Regions from separate parts of the Mesorhizobium sp. M7A.F.Ca.US.011.01.1.1 genome, predicted to be linked through region 1. Evidence: riboswitches for the same ligand, from Rfam matches in the RefSeq annotation. Region 1 holds a riboswitch; the other holds the start of a gene.

What was found. Region 1 has a riboswitch for glycine ahead of gcvT (glycine cleavage system aminomethyltransferase GcvT). Riboswitches for the same ligand answer to the same signal wherever they lie in the genome.
Region 2: another riboswitch for glycine. It lies ahead of EOA13_RS35800 (D-amino acid dehydrogenase); the one in region 1 lies ahead of gcvT (glycine cleavage system aminomethyltransferase GcvT).

The regions. Positions count from the first base shown of each region.
Region 1 covers NZ_RZRT01000060.1:6,530-21,812, reverse strand. Annotated here, with positions in the region: gene EOA13_RS31010 (type II and III secretion system protein family protein) at 1-975, shown strand, start outside; gene EOA13_RS31005 (hypothetical protein) at 980-1,249, shown strand; gene EOA13_RS31000 (response regulator) at 1,299-2,513, shown strand; gene EOA13_RS30995 (CpaF family protein) at 2,510-3,931, shown strand; gene EOA13_RS30990 (type II secretion system F family protein) at 3,936-4,901, shown strand; gene EOA13_RS30985 (type II secretion system F family protein) at 4,903-5,868, shown strand; gene EOA13_RS30980 (hypothetical protein) at 5,949-6,776, shown strand; gene EOA13_RS30975 (hypothetical protein) at 6,909-7,379, shown strand; gene EOA13_RS30970 (GGDEF domain-containing protein) at 7,539-8,714, shown strand; gene gcvP (aminomethyl-transferring glycine dehydrogenase) at 8,815-11,625, opposite strand; gene gcvH (glycine cleavage system protein GcvH) at 11,643-12,011, opposite strand; gene gcvT (glycine cleavage system aminomethyltransferase GcvT) at 12,017-13,117, opposite strand; glycine riboswitch at 13,267-13,353, opposite strand; gene EOA13_RS30950 (hypothetical protein) at 13,598-14,599, shown strand; gene EOA13_RS30945 (GntR family transcriptional regulator) at 14,640-15,283, opposite strand, start outside.
Region 2 covers NZ_RZRT01000107.1:247-7,680, forward strand. Annotated here, with positions in the region: gene EOA13_RS35800 (D-amino acid dehydrogenase) at 220-1,470, opposite strand; glycine riboswitch at 1,602-1,691, opposite strand; gene EOA13_RS35805 (D-2-hydroxyacid dehydrogenase) at 1,797-2,777, shown strand; gene EOA13_RS35810 (heme-binding protein) at 2,793-3,212, shown strand; partial or broken gene EOA13_RS35815 (malate synthase G) at 3,749-5,945, shown strand; gene EOA13_RS35820 (ABC transporter substrate-binding protein) at 7,026-7,434, shown strand, end outside.

The DNA of each region.
Region 1 (15,283 bases):
GCGGTCGCCGCCGACAAGGCAAACAAGATCGCGACGCGCTTTTCCGGTGCCGAGGAGGTGATCAACTCGGTCAATATCTCGTCGTCGCAGCAGGTCCAGCTCAACGTCCGCTTTGTCGAGATCAACCGCCAGGCGGGCCAGGATCTCGGCGCCAAATACGCCGCCAATTTCGCCTATGGCATGGGTGGCCGCGACGTCACGCTGCCGGCCGGATCGATACAGGGCGCGGGAACAGGCGAGATCATCGGCAAGCTGCTGTCGAATGGCGTCTCCATCGATATCGCCATCAAAGCGCTGGAAGAGCGCGGCCTGGCGCGGCGGCTGGCCGAGCCGAACCTGATCGCCCGTTCCGGCCAGACGGCGAGCTTCCTCGCCGGCGGCGAATTCCCGATCCCGGTCTCCGAGGACAACGGCAAGATCTCAGTCAGCTACAAGAAGTACGGCGTCAGCCTGGATTTCACGCCGACGGTTCTGAAGGACGGGCTGGTCAGCCTGGATATCGCGCCGGAAGTCTCCTCGATCGACGCTTCGGCCTCCTACAATATCGGCTCCATCTCGGTTCCCGGCTTTATCGTGCGCCGTGCCAGAACGTCGGTCGACCTGAAGAACGGCCAGAGCTTCATGATCGCCGGATTGCTGCAGTCGCAGAACGACATCACCACGTCGGGCATTCCCGGCCTCGGCAAGATGCCGGTGCTTGGGGCGCTGTTCTCGTCGAAATCCTATCAGCGGCGCGAGACCGACCTCGTCATCATCGTAACGCCCTATCTGGTCAAGCCGGTCGATCCGTCGAAGAAGCTCGTCGAGCCGACGGATGGCACGCAGCCGGCCAGCAACGCCGACTATTTTCTCAACAACACCGAGGAAGTGAAGGGCGCCGATACCGGTCGCACCGTGGCGCTGGCAGACGGCCGCGTCACTCAACCTGCAGCGGCCGCTTCGGCTGGGCATTTCCTCGACCTGCCGAAGGATTGAAGCCATGCGTCTGGTCTTTGGATCGAGCGTCGCCTTGCTGCTGGCCGGCTTTGCCGCCGGCTGCACCAGCGACGACTATGTGCGCAGCGAAGGGCCGACGGCCGGCGCCGGAAATGCGCAGGCCGCCAACACCGTCATGCAGATGGTCGATCCCTGGAAATACGGGGTCCAGAACACCAGGCTCCTGGTGCCGGCCCAACGAGGCAGTGCCGCGGCCGTAACACCCGACCAGGCGGCCGGTGCCAAGGCGTCGCAGTCCAGCACGACCAATTGATCCCACGGGCAACTGATCCAACGGTCGATCGACCTGACAGGCTGACAGAATGGCAAACGGCATCAAGACCAGGAAGATCCTGCTCGTATCGACCGACAGGACGTTTGCGCAGGACACGCGCACCGCGTTTTCCGCCTCCGAGATCATACAGCTCTCGACAGTGGAGAAGAACGTTACCGAGTTGCGCGGCGAGATCCAGGAAGCCGACTTCGGCGCCATCATCGTCGACATGGATGCGGCAAGGCTGGAGGAGGTCGAGTCGCTGCAGCGCATCATGCGCCGGCTGGAGGACAAGGTTCCGGTCGTTGTCGTCACCCAGGAGTTCAACGCGGCCGCGGTGCGTATTCTCGTGCAGCTCAAGGTCGCGGATTTCCTGGTCAAGCCGATCACCACCGCCGATCTGGTGCGCTCCGTGGTGCGGGCGCTGCAGGGACCCGGGCGGGAGGAAAACAGCGAGTCGCAGATCTACACCTTCATGCCTGCCGCGGGCGGCGTCGGCACCACCACGCTGGCGCTGCAGACCGCTTTCCAGCTGCATCACTCGGTGACGCGCGGCGCCTCGACCTGCGTCGTCGACCTCAATTTCCAGCAGGGTGCCTGTGCCGAATATCTCGACCTCGAACCGCGTTTCGACATCACCGAGATCGAGAACCAGCCCGAGCGTCTCGACCGGCAACTGCTCGACGTGATGCTGTCCAAGCATGCCAGCGGGCTGTGCGTGCTGGCGGCACCGGCGCATCCAGCAGAGATGCGCTCGTTCAAGACCGATGTCGTGGTGCGCATGCTGGACCTCGTTTCGGCCTATTTCGACAATGTCGTCATCGACATGCCACGCACCTGGTTTCCATGGACGGAAACCGTGCTGCTCGGTTCCAACAAGCTCTACATCGTCGCGGAAATGACGGTGCCGTGCCTGCGCCACACGCAGCGGCTGATCCAGGCGGTCTACGAGACTGCCGGCAAGGAAGTGAAGCCGAACGTTATCGTCAATCGTTTCGAACAGAAGATGTTCGACAACGGCATCAAGCAGGCGGACGTCCAGGAAATTCTCGGCGAGCATTTCGTCGGCGGCATCGCCAACAACTACCGGCTGGTGCGCGAAGCGGTCGATCGCGGCGTGCCGTTGCACGAGATCGACCCGAACGCCAATGTCATCAACGACCTGAAGAAGATCATCCTGCCGGAGGAGGCGGTCCCAACCCGAGCGAAATCGCGCTCGCTGTTTGGTATGGGCCGTGGATTGCTGAAGAGGAAAGCCGGATGACCAGCCGCTTCTCCGCCCTGCAGAACCGAGATGCGCGTCCGCAGCGCGCGCCTGAGACGACGCCGGTCGCCCATCATGCCGTCGTCATTCCAACCAGCCGAAAGGCTTTGCCGGCAAAGCCGGACACAGCGCCGGCAAAAAATGCCAACAAGGTGCTCGATGCGCGCGTGCGTATCCACCGGCTGCTGCTCGAAGAGATCAATCTTGTCGCGCTGGAGCGTTTGCCGAAGGATGAGATGCGCCGGCAAGTGCATGATTTCGTTTCGGAAAAGACCAAGCAGGAGCGGATGGCGATCAACACCGTCGAGCTTGACGCGCTGGTCGACGACATCGTCGACGAGATGGTCGGCCTCGGTCCGCTCGAGCCGCTGCTCAAGGACCCCGACATCAACGACATCCTGATCAATGGCCACATGAACTGCTTTGTCGAAAAGAAGGGCAAGCTGCAGCCGGTACACATTCCGTTCAAGGACGAGGCGCATCTCCTGCGCATCGTCAACAAGATCGTCGCCGCGGTCGGTCGCCGCGTCGACGAATCGCAGCCGATGGTCGATGCCCGCATGCTGGACGGCTCGCGCTTCAACGCGGCCATCCGCCCGGTTGCGGTCGATGGGCCGCTGGTGTCGATCCGCAAGTTCTCCAAGAACAAGCTCGGCCTGCACAAACTGGTCGAATTCGGCGCCATCACCCAGAACATGGCCGAAGTGCTGGCGGCGGCCGTGCACGCCCGCAAGACGACGATCATTTCTGGCGGTACCGGCACCGGCAAGACGACCATGCTCAATGCGCTGTCGGCCTTCATTCCGGAAGACGAGCGGCTGATCACCATCGAGGACGCGGCCGAACTCCAGCTGCAGCAGCCGCATGTCGCGCGTATGGAGACGCGGCCTGCCAACATCGAAGGCCATGGCGAACTGAAACAGCGCGACCTGGTCAAGAACGCACTGCGCATGCGCCCCGACCGCGTCATCCTCGGCGAGTGCCGCGGCGAGGAGGCCTTCGACATGCTGCAGGCAATGAACACCGGCCACGAAGGGTCGATGGCGACTATCCATGCCAACACGCCGCGCGACGCCATTTCGCGGCTCGAGCAGATGCTTGGCATGACCGGCATGCCGATGACGGTGCAGTCGATCCGCAGCCAGATCGCCAGCGCGCTCGACCTGATCGTCCAGCTGACGCGCCTGTCCGACGGCAAGCGCAAGGTGACCAGTGTCGCCGAGGTGACCGGCATGGAAGGCGATGTCATCCAGATGCAGGAGATCTTCCGCTTCGTGCGCACCGGCATGGAGGCCGACGGCAGGATTCTCGGCCACTACGAGGCGACCGGCATCCGGCCGCGCTTCCTTGAGGATCTGCGCGCCATGGGCATCGAGTTTCCCGGACGATATTTCGAACCCGGCCGGCCTCAGGAGTAGCCAAGTGTTCGATGGAATGAGCGCGATCTATGTCGTCTATGCCGCGGCAGCGCTGACCGGCATCCTGATCGCCGAGGCCTGCTACCTGCTTTATGCCGGCCGCAGCGACAAGCGCACCGCCATCAACCGGCGCATGAAGCTGCAGGAAAACAAGATCAGCCAGGAGCAGGTGCTCGTCCAGTTGCGCAAGGAGCGGGGCCTTGATGCAGGTACGCCGCTGTTTTCGCCGGATCGGTTCCGCGCTCTGCGAACCCAGTCGGGCATGATCATGCCGCTGTCGAAATTCCTGATGATCACCTGCGGCGTGGCATTCGCCGCTGGTCTGGTCGCCATCTGGTATGGCTTGCCGCCGCTAATGGGGCTTGTGCTGTTTGTGGTGCTTGTGCCGGTGCTGCCGGTGATGGCGCTGCGTTTCAAGCGGAAGCGCCGGCTGAAGCGGTTCGGCATGCAGTTGCCGGAGGCATTGGAACTGATCACGCGTGGCCTGAAGGCCGGCCATCCAGTGCCGGTGGCGATCGCCATGGTCGCGCGCGAGATGCCCGACCCGATCGGCACCGAGTTCGGCGTCATCGCCGATGAAGTGACCTACGGATCGGATCTGGTTTCGGCGTTGAACTCGCTATTCGAACGGGTCGGCCATGAGGACCTGCCGCTGTTCATAACCGCCGTTTCGATCCAGAGCAGTTCGGGCGGCAATCTGCGCGAAATCCTTGATGGCCTGGCGCTGACGATCCGCGAGCGCGGGAAGCTGCGCCGCAAGGTGCGCGCCATTTCGACCGAAGGCCGCATGTCGGCCTACATCCTGACGGCGATACCGGCGCTGCTGTTTGCCGCCATCATGGCGCTGATGCCGGGCTTCTACCGCGATGTCTGGGGCGAGCCGAAGACTTGGTACCTGATTGGCGGCTCGATCACCTGGCTGATGCTGGGCAATCTGATGATGTTCAAAATGTCGAATTTCCGGTTCTGACATGCAGGGCTTCATCGAATTCCTCGCCTCGCTTGCGCCGACCTCGTTGATGCCGGTGGCCATCCTGCTGCTGGCCATGGGCGCAGGGGCGGTTGCCTGGCCGATGGTGACGGCGAAGGGCGACCGCAACGAGGTCATGCGTCGGCTCAAGGTCGGCGACGGTTCCGTGGCCGCAAAACCGGAGCCCGTGCAGAAGAAGAACGCGGGTGTCGTGCGCGAGAAGGCGGTGAAGCGGGCGCAGGAATTCTACGCCAAGAGCGATCCGGAAAATGTCGCCCGGCTGCGCATGAAGCTCATCCAGGCGGGCTACATGGAGCCCCGCGCCGTCGGCATGTTTTTCCTTGTCCGGTTCACCGCGATGATCGGCACGGCAATCGCTGTCTTTGTACTCAACCAGTGGATGGCCAGTCCGGACGCGACGATGGCCAGCCGTTGGACATTCGTTATCCTGTCGGGAGCGGCGGGTTACTTCCTGCCGGGGCTGGTGCTGACCCAGAAGGTGCGGGAAAAGAGGCGCGAATACCGCAACGGTTTTCCCGATTTCATGGATCTGATGATCGTCTGCTCGGACGCCGGCATGAGTATGGAGGCCGGCATCGAGCGCGTCTCGAAGGAGCTCGCCAAGACTTATCCCGCGCTCAGCCAGAACCTGCAGCTTGTGTCGCTGGAGCTGAGGGCAGGGCGCAGCCTCGACGACGCGCTGAAGGCGCTCGCCGACCGCCTCAGCCTGGACGAGGTGCGTTCCTTCGCCACGCTGCTGCAACAGTCCAAGGAACTCGGCACCAGCCTGTCGGGGGCGCTACGCGTCTTTTCCGACGAAATGCGCCACAAGCGCATGTCGCTGGCCGAGGAAAAGGCGCACGCCCTGCCGGCCAAGATGTCGGTGCCGGTAACGGTCTGCATCCTGCCGGTGGTGCTGATGATTGCGATCATCCCGATTATCGTCAAAATGACGGCGGCGCACTAGCGAGCGCCCCACCAAAGTCCTAGCGAGGGACCAACAACCCTTATTCTGCCAGAACTCGGCCCCTGCGACGTGAGAAGTCCATGCGAATGCTGTTGCGTATTCTCTTCCTCGGCCTCGCCGCGGCCAGCTTGTGGCCCACCTGGGCTGCGGCCGACGATTGCGGCGATGCTGCCGCCTTGGTGCAGCAGGCCTATCCCAAGGCTCGAAAGAGCGCGGACGGCGCCTCGTTCACACTTGAACCCCATATCAGCATCGCCCTGGCGGATGGCGATACGCCGTTTGTCCTGGTCTGCAAGGTCTGGCCTGCCCATGACGACCTGCTGTTGGTCGCAGTGCCGCTGACCGACAGCGCCCGATCCAGCGACGACGGGCATGTTGGCGATATCGAGCTTCTGGTCGTCGACAAGAACAGCCTGCAGGTGCGCCAGCGTTTGCTCCAGCCCGGACTGATCACCGACGATGCCATAGCCATCCGCAAGATCGAATTCGATACCGGCCGCTATAGGCTGGCGCCCAATGTCAGCGCCTTCGGCCTGCGCATCGAAATGGCAAACCATTCGCAGCCCAACCCCTTCAGGGAAACCGACCTGCGGCTCTATGCGCTCGCCGGCGATGCCCTGCGCGTGGTGCTCGACGGCCTCGTCGTGGCCGGCTTTGGCGGCGAAGGCGACGCCAATTGCGCGGGATCCTTTCAGTCGAGCCAGGTCAGCCTGGCGATGAGCCCGACGGTCCACCACGGCTATAACGACATCACCGTGGCCGAGCGGGCGGATACGGATAATCCGTCCGTCGACGAGAATGGCGAGTGCCAGTCCCATCCCGGCAAGTCCTTGAAGCGCACCTACCGGCTGCGCTATGACGGCAGTCGCTACCAGGTTCCCGAGGGGCTCAAAGCCTTGGAGCCGTGAAAGCCTTCGTGGTTAATGGCTGGTGTGCTCGAAACCAAATTTTAGCGGCGTTTCGGCACCGAAGTTTAATCGCCTCGGATGTAATGTGTTTCCTGAAGAACGACCCGGCAAATCGGGCGATGAGGCAGGGGCATGCGTCACAATAACTTCACGGCAATGGCCGCGATGGCGGCCGTCTTGATGATGTCTGGCTGTACGACGGGCGGCGTCGACACCACCAAGACCACCGCCATCCAACCGGCGGCAAAGAACATCGACACCACCGATCTGGCGCAAGGCAAGGCGCAGTTTCGCGACGCCAATTACGGCCTCGCCGAAAAGCACTTTCGCAAGGCCGTCGAGTTGAAGGCCGACAATGCGGAGGCCTGGATGGGGCTCGCCGCTTCCTATGACGAGCTCGGCCGCTTCGACTTCGCCGACCGTGCCTACAGCCAGCTTTTGAAAGTCGCCGGCCGCAAGCCGCAGATCGTCAACAATATGGGTTATTCGCAACTGCTGCGCGGCAATCGCAAGAAGGCCAAGGCGCTGCTCCTCGAAGCGAAGGCCGGCATGGCCGATCCCACCGTCGTCAACGCCAACCTTGCTCTCTTGAACAAGGGTTGATCTCGCATCCATGGGTCCGGTTTCGGGACACGTGGCATCGACGCTTTGTAAACCTTATCCGCAGGTTGGTCGAACGATCGGCTGAAAACCCGTATCTGAGGGCTGCCGCTAACCTAGAATGCAGCGCAACCGCCGACGCTCGAGAGGCCCTTGCCCGATATGCTGGACTTCAGTTCGCTCCTGCTCGCAGCCGCGCTGTCGGGCATCTGCCTCAGCGTCACCATGTTTGCGATCTGGTTCACCGCGCCCAAGGCAGGCTTCGTGCTGACGGTGGCGTGCGGCATCCTGGTGCTGGTCGCGCATGTGATCCTGTTCTGGCGATACACCAAGGATCCCGATCCGCTGCTCTGCCAGATCGTGCTTGCGCTGCTCAGCCTGGGGTTCCTGATCCTCTGCGTGTCGGCCATGCAATATCTGGGCGTGCCCGGCCACAGACGCGCCGTTGCACCGGCGCTTGCCGCCATGGCTGTCTGTGCCGCCGTGACCTTCCTGGGGCTTGACGGTGTCGGCTTCATCGTCACCTACGCCACGGTGACGGCGCTGCTGTCGGCGATCGGCGCCATGTTCTGGATCAATGGCAGTCACGATCGCCGGATCCTGCTGGTGGTTTCGTTTCTGAGCGGCACCTGCGCTGTGTCGTTTGCGCTTTGCGGCGTGGTTCTACTGACCAAGGGGCAATGGACGCTCGCGGTCGCGCCCGACAACTGGGCCGAACGATTGAATTCCGTCGTGGCGGTCGCCTGCATGACCGGGCTCGGAGCGTTGACGCTCTCCCTCCATCATCTGCAGGCGCAAATCGAACTCAAGGCCGAGACCATGACCGATCCGCTGACAGGGTTGCTGAACCGCCGGGCATTGACGTCACTCTACGGCGAACGGAGTTTCGGTCCGTTCATGTCCATCGTCATGTTCGACCTCGACCACTTCAAGCGGACGAACGATGTCTACGGTCACCCGGTAGGGGATCAGGTCCTGTGCCGCTTTGCCGCCGTCATCAAGCGATATGCCAGGACCGGCGTCGACGCCTTTCGCCTGGGCGGCGAAGAGTTCGCAATCGTCATGTCGCGGATGACGGATGAAAAGGCCTACGATCTCGCCAGCAAGATCGGCGTGGCGTTCGGCACCGAAATCGTCCCCACCCAGCTCGGCAAGTTGCGCAGCACGGTCAGCGGCGGCATCGGCTACGGCGAGGCAAGCGGCAGCAGCCTGGACAACGTGCTCGCCGAGGCGGACGCGGCGCTCTATGCCGCCAAACGCGCCGGACGAAATTGCGTCATCGGTCGGACGGCACCAGGCAAGGCCGACCCGGTAAAGCCCGCCTTGCGCTCCGCTTAGAGCCTGTTCCATCCCGATGGGATCGGGATGGGCTCTAATTGTTTGTTTGAGCATGATCTTTTCCGAAAAACCGGTGTCCACTTTTCGGGATCATGCTCTGCTATTCCGCCGCGCCCAGATAGTCCGACAGGGGTGGGCACGAGCAGACCAGGTTGCGATCGCCGGCGACATTGTCGATGCGCGACACCGGCGGCCAGTACTTGGCCGCCGTGTCGGCGTCGCCGGCGGGATAGGCCGCCTCCAGGCGCGAGTAGGGATGGGTCCACTGGCCGGCCAGTGCCTCGGCGGCCGTGTGCGGCGCGTTGACCAGCGGATTGTCGGCCAAAGGCCATTCGCCCCTGGCGACTTTCGCCGCTTCGCCTGCGATGGCGATCATCGCCTCGCAGAAGCGGTCGAGCTCGCGCTTGGGCTCGGATTCGGTAGGCTCGACCATCAGCGTGCCGGCGACCGGGAACGACATGGTCGGCGCGTGGAAGCCGTAGTCGATCAGGCGCTTGGCGATATCATCGACGCTGATGCCGGCGCTCTCCTTGAGCACACGGGTGTCGAGGATGCATTCATGCGCGATACGATCGTGCCGGCCCTTGTAGAGCAGCGGGAAGTGCGGTGCGAGCCGTGTCGCCACGTAGTTGGCCGAGATGATGGCGGTCTCCGTCGCCTGCTTCAGTCCGGCGGCGCCCATCATGCGGATATACATCCAGGTGATCGGCAGGATCGAGGCGCTGCCGAACGGTGCGGCCGACACGGCGTGCGCAGAACCCTCGGTGACATGTCCCGGCAGATAGGGCTCCAGATGCGCCTTGACGCCGATCGGGCCGATGCCGGGCCCGCCGCCGCCATGCGGGATGCAGAAGGTCTTGTGCAGGTTCATATGACAGACGTCGGCGCCGATATCGGCAGGGCGGGCAAGGGCGACCAGCGCGTTGAGGTTGGCGCCGTCGAAATAGACCTGGCCGCCATGCTCATGAATGAGGGCGCAGAGGTGGCGGGCGCCTTCTTCATAGACGCCGTGCGTCGAGGGATAGGTGAACATCAGCGCCGCGAGATTCTTGGAATGCTCGTTGGCCTTGGCTCTCATATCGTCCATGTCGATATTGCCGTCCTCCAGGCAGCGCACGACGACAACGCTCATGCCGGCCATCGCAGCACTTGCCGGATTGGTGCCATGAGCGGAGGAGGGGATCAGGCAGACGGTGCGATGGCCTTCGCCGCGCGAGCGGTGATAGGCGCGGATGGCGAGCAGGCCGGCATATTCGCCCTGGCTGCCGGCATTGGGCTGCAGGCTGACCGCATCGAAGCCGGTGATTTCCGACAGCCAGCCTTCCAGCTCGCCGATCATGGCGCGGTAACCGGCCGAGTGCGCGGCCGGTGCGAAGGGATGCAAATTGGCGATGCTTGGCCAGCTCACCGGCATCATTTCGGCCGCCGCGTTGAGCTTCATGGTGCAGGATCCGAGCGGGATCATGCTGCGGTCGAGCGCCAGGTCCTTGTCGGCCAGCCGGCGCAGCAAGCGCATCATCTCGGTTTCCGACTTGTTTTCGTGGAAGACCGGCTGGGTCAGAAACTCCTTGCCGCGCGGCTTGCCGGGCACAGTGCTGTCGGCCGAGGGAGCGGCCTTGGCGCCGAACAGGGCCGCGATCGCATCGAGATCGGCATCGGTCGAGGTCTCATCGAAGCTGATGCCGACATGGTCGGCGTCGATGACGCGCAGCAGCCGGCCGGTCTCTTCGGCGGCCGCGGCAATCTGCGCGGCCTTGCCCTTCGCCTCTACCGTCACCGTGTCGAAGCGGCTGGTGCCGAGCGCCGACGCACCGGCCGCCTTCAGGCCGCTTGCCAGGCGGTTGGCGAGCGCGTGGATGCGCCCGGCAATCGCCTGCAGCCCGGCGGGGCCGTGCCAGATGGCGTAAGCGGTCGCCATGTTGGCGAGCAGCGCCTGCGCGGTGCAGATGTTGGAGGTCGCCTTGTCGCGGCGGATGTGCTGCTCGCGTGTCTGCAAGGCAAGCCGGTAGCCGGGCCGGCCCTTGCTGTCGGTGGATTGGCCGACAAGGCGGCCGGGCATCAGCCGCGTCAACTTGTCGGAGACGGCGCAATAGGCGGCGTGCGGCCCGCCAAAGCCCATCGGCACGCCAAAACGCTGCATTGGGCCGACGGCAATGTCGGCACCAAGCTTGGCCGGCGCATCGGTCAGCGTCAGGCCGAGCGGGTCGGCGATGAACACGACGATGGCGCCCGTGGCGCGGGCCTTGTCGATCGCTGCCTTGTGGTCGCCATAGACACCAAACGTATCCGGCCAGGAGACGAGCAAAGCGGCGGTGTTGTCGTCGATCGTCTCGCCATTGATCTCGATGCCGAGCGGCTCGGCGCGGGTGCGCACCACGTCCAGCGTCTGCGGATGCGGCGTGCCGGCAAATGCGATCTTGGTGCGCTTGTCGCGGTGGTGGCGCAAGGCGATGCCGACAGCTTCAGCCACCGCCGTCGCCTCGTCGAGCAGCGATGCCGATGCCACCGGCAGACCAGTCAATTCAGTGACCAGCGTCTGGAAGTTGAACAGCATCTCGAGCCTGCCCTGGCTGATCTCGGCCTGATAGGGCGTGTAGGCCGTATACCAGGCCGGATTCTCGAACAGGTTGCGCTGGATCACCGGCGGCACATGGACGCCGTGATAGCCGGCGCCGATGAAGCTCTTCAGCACCGTATTCTTGGCCATGGTCGCCGACAATTCGGCCAGCGCTTCCGCTTCGCTGGCCGGTGCGGGCAGGGTCAGCGGCAAGTCGAGGCGGATCGACTGCGGCACGGCCTGGCTGATCAGCGTCTCGACGGACGGAACGCCGATCACGGCAAGCATGGCTCTGACATCGTTGATATCAGGACCGATATGGCGGGCCGAGAAGGGAGTGAGTGCTGCGGTCATGTCAATACGTCCTGATATCAGCCGATATGAGCTTTGTAGGCGGCCTCATCCATGAGAGCCGCGAGCTGGCCCTCGTCGGCGAGCTTCATCTTCCACAGCCAGCCGGCCCCGGTTGCCGCCGAGTTGACCAGCGACGGATCCGACGACAGCGCGCCGTTGGCTTCGATGATCTCGCCATCGACCGGCGCATAGACATCGGATGCCGCCTTGACGGATTCGACCACGACGGCGGTGTCCCCCTTGGTCAATTTCTTTCCGGTCTCCGGCAGTTCGACGAAGACGAGGTCGCCGAGCTGCTCCTGCGCGTAATCGGTGATGCCGACAGTGGCGACGCCGCCCTCGACGCGGAGCCATTCGTGATCTGATGTGAAGTAGGTCGTTGCCATTGAGATCATCCTTTGCGGTAGCGATGCGGTGTGAAGGGCAGGGAGCTGATATCGACCGAGATTTTCGTGCCGCGAACATCGGCGAAGACCCGCGTTCCCGGCTTTGCCAGAGGTGTCGAGACATAGCCCATGGCGACCGGATGGCCGGCCGAGGGGCCGAAGCCGCCCGATGTGACATGGCCGGCGGGATTGCCGTCGGCGTCAAAGAGCGCAGCACCGGCGCGCACCGGCTGGCGGCCTTCCGGCTTCAGGCCGACGCGCTTTTGCGCGGGTCCTCGTTCCACCGCGGCGCGGAGCGCATCGGCGCCGATGAAAGCGCCGGAAGCGCGGATGTCCTTTGGAATCGCCCACATCAACGCGGCGCTGGCCGGATCGGTCTCCGGCGTGATGTCCTGGCCATGCAGGCAGAGCCCGGCCTCCAGCCGCAGACTGTCGCGGGCGGCCAGCCCGATCCACAGCACGCGTTCATCGCCGAGCAGCTTCGCGACGAGGTCGCGCGCATCGGCCTCCGGCAGGCCGATTTCGAAACCGTCCTCGCCGGTATAGCCGGAGCGGCTCATGAACCAGTTCTTGCGCGGTTCGACCCCATGCATGAACAGCAGCGAGCCGGTCTCGATGCCGGCGCGGGAAAGAGCAGCCCAGGCTTCAGGACCCTGGATGGCCAGGAAGACGCGGTCGAGCGGCTCGACCCTGGCGTCGAAATCCGCGGCAAGTGCACGCAAATGCTTTTCGTCGGCGACGGCGTTGCCTGCGTTGGCGACCACCATGAACCTGCTATCGCCAAGTCTGGTGACGATCAGGTCGTCCAGAATGCCGCCTGCCTCGTTGAGGAAAAAGGACAGTTTGGACTGTGAGATTTGGAGTGCGCCTGCATCCAAGGGGCAAGCGCGGTTGAGCAGCGCAACCGCCTCCGGCCCGCTGACTTCGAACAGCTTCATATGCGAGATGTCGAACAGGCCGGCCTGTTCGCGGGTGTGAAGATGTTCCTTCATGACGCCCGCCGGATAGGTCAGCGGCATCGACCAGCCGGCAAAAGCGCCAAAACGCGCACCGGCGGCCACATGGATGTCTTCGAGGGGTAGGTGTCTTGTATCGTCGCCCGTCATGTCGTCTCCAGAGTCGCACGCAATCGGCCGCGAATGGCGACCAGTCCGTGCCCCTCTGTCTGAAGCCTGAGAGACTCGCGCAGCCGGAGCTCTGTCAGCGGCGCTTACACCTTCGGCGCGGGGGCAAGCCCCGACTTTCCAGAGTGTCTTTCCCGTCTACGGTTCTTTTGCCTGAGAGATTTCGGGCGATTTCCCCTTCGGCGACAGCTCTCGCTGTTCTCTCCCGCAAACAGGTAGGACTCAGACCCTGAGTCCTCGACGCGCCATCCATAGCTCGCGCGCGACGGCTTGTCACCTGTCAGCGACATCTAAAGCGCGTGCATGCCATTCTTCAAAACCGCGGCACGTTTTTGGGCGACCTGCGTTGGCCGACAAGTCTTCGCTAACCACGCCGTCTGCCGGTTTTTCAAGACACTGCTGATATGTTGGCTTGTATGACGCTTGGGGCCGGCGCTTGGCGACGGCGGACGGGGACGACAAATGGGCGAATTGATCATGAGCGCGCCGGTGGCCGGGCTGACCTCGAAAAGCCGCATCGCCGCGGAGGACGTGGCGATGTTGCGCCATGAAGTGTTCGGCGATGGCGTCGTGACGCGCGGCGAGGCCGAGGCGCTGTTTGCGCTCGATGCAACGGCGAAGGACAAATGCGAGGAATGGCCGCCCTTCTTCGTCGAGGCGGTTACCGACTATATCGTCCACCAGGAAAAGCCGTCGGGCTATATCTCGCAGGACAATGCCGACTGGCTGATCCGCACGATCTCGCGCGATGGCATGGTCGACAGCCGGACCGAGCTCGAATTGCTGGTGCATGTGCTGGAACAGGCAAGATCGTCGCCGAGCCAGCTTTGCGTCTATGCGCTGGAGCAGGTGGCGCATGCCGTCATTGACGGCAAGGGGCCGCTGATGCTCGGCGGCACGCTGGCTCCCGGCCTCATCGCACAGGCGGAGGTCGAGCTGCTGCGCCGGATCCTCCATGCCCATGGCGGCGACGGCAACATCGCCATCACGCGCGCCGAGGCCGAGGTGCTGTTCAAGATCAACGAGTGCACTGCTCAGGGGCACAACGATCCGTCCTGGAACGAGCTGTTCGTCAAGGCGATCGCCAATTTCGTCATGTGCTCGGCCGGCTACGAAGCACCGACGCGCGATGTGGCGCTGCGCCGTGATGCCTTCCTCGAGCATGCCGATCCGGAAATCGGCGGCTTCTTCAGCCGCATGATCTCTGGCGGCCTTGCCGGCATCATGGAAGCCTATCGGTCCCCGGGCGACATCGAGGCCGAGTGGGAAGCCAGGAACAGGGCGGCCGAGGCTCTGGCCCGCCGCGCCGAGACGATCGATGCCGGCGAAGCCGGCTGGCTGATCGAACATATCGGCGTCGACAGGCCTCTTTACGAGAACGAACGCGCGCTGTTGACCCTGATCAAGCACGCCTCACCGGAAATCCATCCGGCGCTGAGGCCGCTGCTCGACAAGGTTGCCTGAGTGGTAGGGGGTTGCCTCGGTCAAAGCTGGGGTTGCCCGATTAGATCTGGTCGACGTCGATGTATATCCGTGCCAGCCCTTCCCGAACGGTCGACATGGCATCGGCGACACTGATGGCGATGTGGTCATCCATGAGCCTGGCTGCCCTGTCGGCATCGCGGGCTACCATGGCGCGGGCGATTTCGCTGTGTTCGGTGTAGGTCGTCGACAGCCGCCGGTGCTTCTCCACTTCGATTTTGCGAACGAAATGGATGCGCGTGTTGATGCCTTCGAGCATGCGCGCCAGTTCGGGATTGCCTGACAGCCTGGCGATGCGGATGTGAAACTCCTCGTCCCTGGCGGTCAGCTCGGCGCTGGAAAACGAGTCGGCGCGCGCCATGGTGAGCGTCCACCAGTCGACGAGCGCGGCGAGCTCTTCATTGGTCGCGCGCTGGACCGCCAGCCTGACGGAGCGCTCCTCGAGCACCGCCCGCACGTCGGAAAGATTGACGATCTCGTCGACATCGAAGCCCCGGCAAAAGAAGCCGCGATTGGTCTGGAAAGTGATGAGTTCTTCTGTGACCAATCGCTGGAGCGCCTCCCGGATCGGGCTGCGGCTGACATTCAGCCTGGCGGCAAGCGCCACTTCGTTGATGCGCTCGTTCGGCTTGAAGCGATAGTCCATCGCCATGCGACGGATTTCTT
Region 2 (7,434 bases), on a different contig from region 1:
CCAGTACAGCAGCAAGCGCCATGCCAAGTTTGAAAATCTTTTTTTTTCAATTAGTTGTGGAGGTAGCGTCGTTTGCCTCCGTTTCGTCTCAACAGCTGTTCGAACGTCTCTGATTTGAGACTCTGAGACGCTCGGCGTGAGACGGCTATATGAGACTCCTGAAACGACAGAGCCCCCCGAAGCGGACTCCGAGGGGCTCGTGAGAATTGATGCGACGCTTCAGGCGCTCTTTTTGATGCGATCGGCTTTGCTGTTGGAAACCTGCTCCGCGACAAGCGCGGCCGTAGCGCACGAGAGCGTCCAACCTAGATGGCCGTGCCCAGTGTTGTAGAAGACTCCTGCTCGATTTCCGGAGCCGACTCTCGGTAGCATGTTGGGCATCATCGGTCGGAGGCCGCTCCATGACACGACTCGTTGCGTCGAGACCTCCGGGAACAGCCGCCGAACCCAGTCCACGAGCGGCGCGATCCGGTCCGCACGAATGTCGCGGTTCATCCCATTGAACTCCGCGGTCCCGGCGACGCGGAAACGGTCCGCGCCGAGGCGGCTGGTTACGATCTTGGCCCTGTCGTCAAGCAAGCTCACCCATGGCGCGCCGTTGACGCTCCGTTCGTCGTCGAGGTGGACCGTGATGGAGTAGCCCTTGACCGGATAGATGTTCACCCGGTCGCCGAGCATGGAAGCGAACCTCCTGCTGCCGACGCCAGCGCAAACGACCACTGCGTCCGCTTCCAGCGTCTGTATCGTCTCGATCCCACCCTCTGGCTCACGCCAGACAATACGTACTCCTTTATCCGCCTTGACGTCGATTACCTCCGCGTCGAAAATCATTCTGGCCCCAAGGCGAGCGCACGCCTTAGCCAGTCCGCTCGTGAATTTGTGGATGTCGCCGGTGGAATCCGAGGGCGTGAAGAAACCTCCGTGGAAATCACCGCGAATATTCGGTTCAATGTTTTGGATTTCAGAAGGCGTTGCCGGACGGCGATCAAGGCCGCCCTTGGTGAGCAGAGCATTGACGGCTTCGGCGTGCCGGAAGCTCGCCTTGTCGTAATAGACGTGGAGGATGCCTCGACGCTCAAGGTCAAAGTCGATCTTCTCCCTCTCGGCGATCTCGAACAGGTGCTGGCGTGCGGTGATCGCCAACTTCGCCGTGTCGATGGTGTTCTGTTCATATTTGGGGATTTTGCCTGCGAATTCGGTGATCCAGGAGTATTTGTGCCAGTCCGGGGAGGGGTTCATTAGGAGTGGCGCGTCCTTGATGAACATCCACTTGATTCCTTTGGCAACAGTGCCCCAGTTGTTCCATACCTCGGCATTGCTCGCCGAGAGTTGCCCGCCATTGGCGTAGGATGTCTCCATCGCGGGATAGCGATGGCGATCGATGACCGTGACTTGATGACCCTTTCGCAAGAGGGCGTAGGCGGTGGTGATTCCGGTAATTCCGGCACCCAAGACGACGATGTGGGGCATTTACGGCTCCGATTGGTTCCAGGACGTTGCCAGTCCCAAGCCCCCAATCTGTCAGCTTACCTGAGAGCTTATCCCCCAGTAGGAGGGGTCCCCTTCGGTGGGCACCGAGGTGCCTCTCTCCAGATCGATCGTGATGTCTTGCAGTCCTTTTGCCTGAGAGTTTCCTGGGGGGTTGCTCCTTCGGCGCGTCGGCTGGGCGACGTCTCTCCTGCAAGACCAGCGAACCATGCAACGATATCCGAGAAAATGCCGTCCGCAAGCCCCTTGGCAACAATTTTTTGTGCTTGGCATAAATCTTGCTTGTTGACCGTCAACGGGAGGGCCTGATGCAGAGACCAAGCATTTACGTCGAGAACAAGCTTCCCGAGACGTCCCCTTATCACGTGTCGTCCGATGCAGTCAGGCGGGCTCTTGCGGCAAGATCGCTGGACGCCGAGGTGATCGTTCGACCAGAAGCCGATCCAGATTTAGAAGCCCTCAAGGCCGCGACCTACTTCGTGGGTTCCGGCTTCGACACCGCACGCCTCAAGGAACATGCCTCCAACGTGAAGCTCGTCCACTGCACGAGCGCGGGAGTCGAGAAATACCTTCCGATCGATTGGCTGACGCCGGGTACCATGTTCACAAACAGCAGCGGAGTCCATGCGCGGAAAGGCGGCGTCTTCGGCGCAATGGCGATCCTGATGGCGCTGGAGGAGGTGCCGAGGCATGCCTACAACCAAAGACGTCACTTGTGGGAAGCAAGGCTCACCACTGGAGTAAGTGGAAAGACAGTTGTCTTCGTCGGGACAGGCGCTCTGGGCTCTGCGATCGCAGCGCAGGTAAAGCCGTTCGGCGTAATGCTCATCGGCATCAGCCGAAGTGGCGGTGCAGTAGACTCGTTTGACCAGGTCTTTGGCCGATCGGAACTCCAGACCGTCCTGCCGAAGGCGGACTGCCTGGTACTGGCGTGTCCGCTCACTGCCGAGACCCGCAACATGATCTCGGACGAGGAACTGGGTTTGCTCAAGCCGAGAGCGAGCGTGTTCAACATCGCACGGTCTGGCGTGATGGATTACGCGGCACTTGCTCGGGCGCTCAGAAGCGGTCACCTCAGCTGTGCCATCCTCGATGTTTTTGACCGGGAACCCTTGCCCTCAGACGACGTCCTTTGGGACGTGCCGAACCTCACGATCTTTCCGCATGTCTCGTGCGACGATCACGACGGTTACATCGACCGTTGCCTGGGCGTTTTCGCGGAGAATTTCGCCCGCCACCAAGACGGGGAACCGCTGTTGAACGTGGTTGATCCCGCTTCTGAATACTAATGATTGGAGAATGGAATGCCGAACTTCGTTGACACTGTTGCCATCAGCCATTGCGGCGCGCTGCGGGCTTTGACCTCAGCGGTCGAGCACGCCACTAAGATGGGCGTTCCTCAATGCGTGGTCGTCGTGGATGCCAGCGGCGAGACGATTGCCAGCGTGCGCATGGACAAGGCCAAATACCTCAGCATGCACACAGCTAGAGCCAAGGCCCGAACCGCGGCGTCCATCAATGGGCCTACGGGGAACATGGCGGTAGAGTTCGGCGTTGCGGCCGGAATCGCCTCGAACGGTGGTGTTACGCATTTGCCAGGCGGGCTTCCCATCCGCTTTGGGGGGCTTCTCGCCGGAGCTATCGGCGTGGGGTCGGGAACGGGTGACCAGGATTTCGAAATCGGTCGCGCAGCACTGACAGCGATCGGGGCCGATGAAGCATGACGCCGGGCATGCACGAAATCTTCAGGTCGATGGTGACTGCATGCGAAATGGCTAAGCGGGTGAGCAAGCTGTCTTGCGCGGTGTTGGCCGGTCAAGACGCGATCGGCGAAAGTCGGAACGTGCTGCCTGGATCAAGTCCGCTGAACCCAGGCTCGCAAGTGCTCAACAACGCGAGCTCGAAAATCTCCTAGGTGAGTTTGCTTCTCGATTTCGTCGGAAGGTGGCTCAAACTCCTCGATGTGAGTTTCCTGGCCTCCACCTGGGGTGCCGATCGTTGTGAATAGTTCATGCATGACATGCTTCAGTCTCCATCGGAGCGAACGGAGGGTAGGGGGCATGAGTCGAGTTTTGGCGAAAGTCTCGACGATCACAGCAAAGACATTGGATTGGTGGGGCCGACGAAGGCTCCCCTACGTCAGCCGCGAGATCGCGAGAAACACTTGGGATCGCGACCGCGATCCTGGCTGCGAGGGCTCGGACTATTCCCGCGACCTTTGGCTTCACATGTAAATTTCAAACCAAGGCATCGGAAGAAAATGGCAAACAAAGACAGCGCTTGGCTGACCATCAACGACGCTCTTCATCGTTTCCTCGTTTCGGAAGCGTTGCCTGGCACAGGCATTGAGCCAGCACGCTTTTTCCAGGCTTTCTCGGAAATCGTTCACGACCTCGCCCCAAGGAACGAGGTCATGCTCGCCAGGCGCGACGATCTTCAGGCCAAGATCGATCATTGGCATCGCGCACATCCGGGCAATACTTCGTCAAGCGCTTACCAGGAGTTCTTGCGCGAGATCGGCTACATCGTCTCGGAAGGCGCCAATTTCCTCGTCGCAAACGACGAATGTCGATCCCGAGATCGCTACGATAGCGGGACCGCAACTGGTGGTCCCGGTGATGAACGCCCGATATGCACTGAACGCGGCGAACGCCCGCTGGGGCTCTCTCTACGACGCGCTCTACGGCACCGATGCGATCGCCAGCAACGTCAGGGCAAAAGCGACCGCGTCCTACGATCCTGAGCGCGGACAACTGGTCATTGAATGGGCACGCGAGTTCCTCGACCGGTCGACGCCGCTGTCGGGCGCCAGTTGGAAGGCCCTGACTTCTTTGAGAGTGGCCGACGGTGCTCTTATCCTCGAGACAGAGGGCGGTTCAAGCCGTCTCGCCGACCGGAGCCAGTTCGTCGGCTATCGCGATAACGGCGACAGGAAGCTCGAGATTCTACTCAGGAACAACGGACTGCTTCTCACGGTCCTCGTCAATCCGGCAAGCGAAATCGGGAGGTCGGACCGCGCGGGAATTTCCGATATCCGCCTCGAATCGGCGATTACCACCATCATGGACTGCGAAGATTCCGTCGCTGCAGTCGATTCCGCGGACAAGGTCGCCGTTTACCGAAACTGGCTCGGATTGATGAAGGGCGACCTGTCTGAGCAAGTCATGAAAGGCGGAGAGACCTTTGCCCGTACGCTGAATGCGGACCAAGAATACCGCACGCCCGAGGGCGGCAAGATCAGCGTCAAGGGCCGATCCTTGATGCTCGTCCGCAACGTCGGCCATCTGATGACAAATCCGGCGATCCGCGACGGGCGAGGCAAGGATGTGCCCGAAGGCATTATGGACGCGATGATTACTGCCCTTATCGCCCTGCATGACGTCGGAGTGAGCGGCCGTAGGCAGAACTCCAGAGAGGGCTCTATCTACGTGGTCAAGCCCAAGATGCACGGACCAGAGGAGGTCGCGTTCGCGGACGAGCTCCTCAGCCGCGTGGAGGACGCGCTCGGACTTCCGCCAAATACTATCAAGATGGGGATCATGGACGAGGAACGCCGCACGACGGTCAACCTCAAGGAATGCATTCGGGCCGCCAAGGACCGCGTTGTGTTCATTAACACGGGGTTCCTGGACCGAACTGGCGACGAAATACACACCTCGATGGAAGCCGGACCGATGCTTCGGAAGGGCGACATGAAGCAAGCGGCGTGGCTTGCGGCGTACGAAAACTGGAACGTGGACACCGGTTTGGCTTGTGGCCTATCCGGTCGCGCGCAGATCGGCAAGGGAATGTGGCCCATGCCCGATCTCATGGCCGCCATGCTCGAGCAGAAGATCGCCCATCCCCGGGCAGGCGCGAGTACCGCATGGGTACCTTCGCCGCCGGCTGCGACACTTCATGCCACCCACTATCACAGCGTCGACGTCGCGGCGGTTCAGGAGAGTCTGAGGTCGCGAACCCGGGCGAAACTGGAGGACATCCTGACGATCCCGATCGCCATCCTCCCAAACTGGTCCCCGGCCGAAATCCAGCGCGAGATTGACAACAATTGCCAAGGAATACTTGGCTACGTCGTTCGCTGGATCGACCAAGGTGTGGGTTGCTCGAAGGTTCCTGACATCAACGACGTGGGCCTGATGGAGGACCGCGCAACGCTCCGGATTTCCGCCCAGCACATGGCGAACTGGATCTGCCATGGCGTCGTCTCGAGGCAACAGGTGATCGATACGATGCGGAAAATGGCAGCCGTGGTCGACGGTCAGAATGCGGGCGATCCGGCCTACAAAACCATGACTTCCGATTTGGACTCGTCGATCGCCTTCCGAGCAGCTCTCGATCTCGTGTTGGAAGGAAGGGAGCAGCGGAACGGGTACACCGAACCCTTGCTCCACCGCTATCGTGCCGAGAAGAAGGTGGCCCTTGCTAAAAGCGCCCCCGCGAGAGCCAGCGCGGGGTAATCGAAGGCTTTAAAACGGGAGAGGCCGCGTAGGCGGCCCCTCTAGCGTGTTGACGTTCTAGCGACAAATTGTATTGCTTGAGCTTGCGATGAGGTCGCCGGCTCATTCCGAGCAACTGCCCGCACGCGACGACCTTCCTCCACATTGCTCGATCACGCGGGACATCTCGTCGCGTTCTGCGGATTGCGCCGCGATCTTATGAGGCGACAGGGGTCTCAGCGCCGAAACCGCTCGTGGACGGGCGGGCAGCGGACGCCTGAACCCGGCCGGATCGGCCGCATCCATCGCAAGGACTTGGGAGGGCGGATCAGGACCGGGAGTTTGCAGCATCAGGTCCTCGACCTCGATGGTGCGGTTGTCGGCGAGCTTGGCCGCCCTCGTAATGACGTTCCTTATTTTAGTTCTCGGATGTTCTTGGGCCACGTATGCCGAAGCAGGGCTTCTTTTGCGCGGGCACTGATGGTCAGGGGCATTCCGTCCGATACCTGCCCCACGAGCGTGCCGATGATGAACTCGGGATCGCAGCGCTCCCTGCGCCTGTGAGCCGACATCGCTAATGCTCTGCCTATCGTTGCTGCCAGCGGCTAGCAAAGTGGGATACCCGGCGTACGGGTATTCATCCCAGCGTGGCGCTGCCACGATGCCATCAGACCCGAACTCTGTCCTCGAGGGAGACCTTGTAGCGCTCGACATGGAATCGAGACGTCCGGCTGTCCATATCGATGTCGGTGAAGTTGCAGGGTCATTCAACACGTTCTACCCCGGCGTGCATCTCCTCGTTCAAAGTCGAGACAAATTGTAAAGGCCCCTTGGATCGCAATGGAGAACAGTCTCATCCATGCATTACAGCCGTCTCAGTCTCAGGACCGAGATCGCTAGGTGAAACTCTATAACCAGTTGATCTGATTGATAATTCTGAATGGCATGGAAATTGCGCGTCTCTCGGTAGTCCGCCCGGGTGTCGGCAATGGGCACCTGCCGCTGGAAATGTCTTACATTTAAATGTATAACGACCTTACATTTGATTTGACAGATAATTGGATGGCGCCTAGCTCTTTCGCTCAGAACAAAACGGAGGTAATGAGCATGAAACTAAGTCGTCGTTCTTTCATTGCGTCTGCGGCCGGTGCGGCCGTGGTTCCACTGGTCGGGGCAGGGCGGGCCTTGGCTCAGAGTGCATCGGGCTCGCTTACTTTGGCGAGCTATGGCGGGGGCTATCAAGACTCCCAGAACGAAGCGCTCGTTGCGCCGTTCCTCAAACAGCATCCAGGGATTTCGGTGATCAACGACACGACTGCCGGGGACGCGAAAGTCCGCGCCATGGTAGAGTCGGGCCAGGTGACCTGGGACTTGGTTACCCTGAGCGACGGCCTCGGTTTCGACGACGACGGGCAGTACCTCGAAGAGATCGATTACAATGTCGTTCCGAGGGACCGCTTCCTTCCAGGGTTCACCACGAAGTACCGTGTAGGAGCGACGGTCGAAGCGT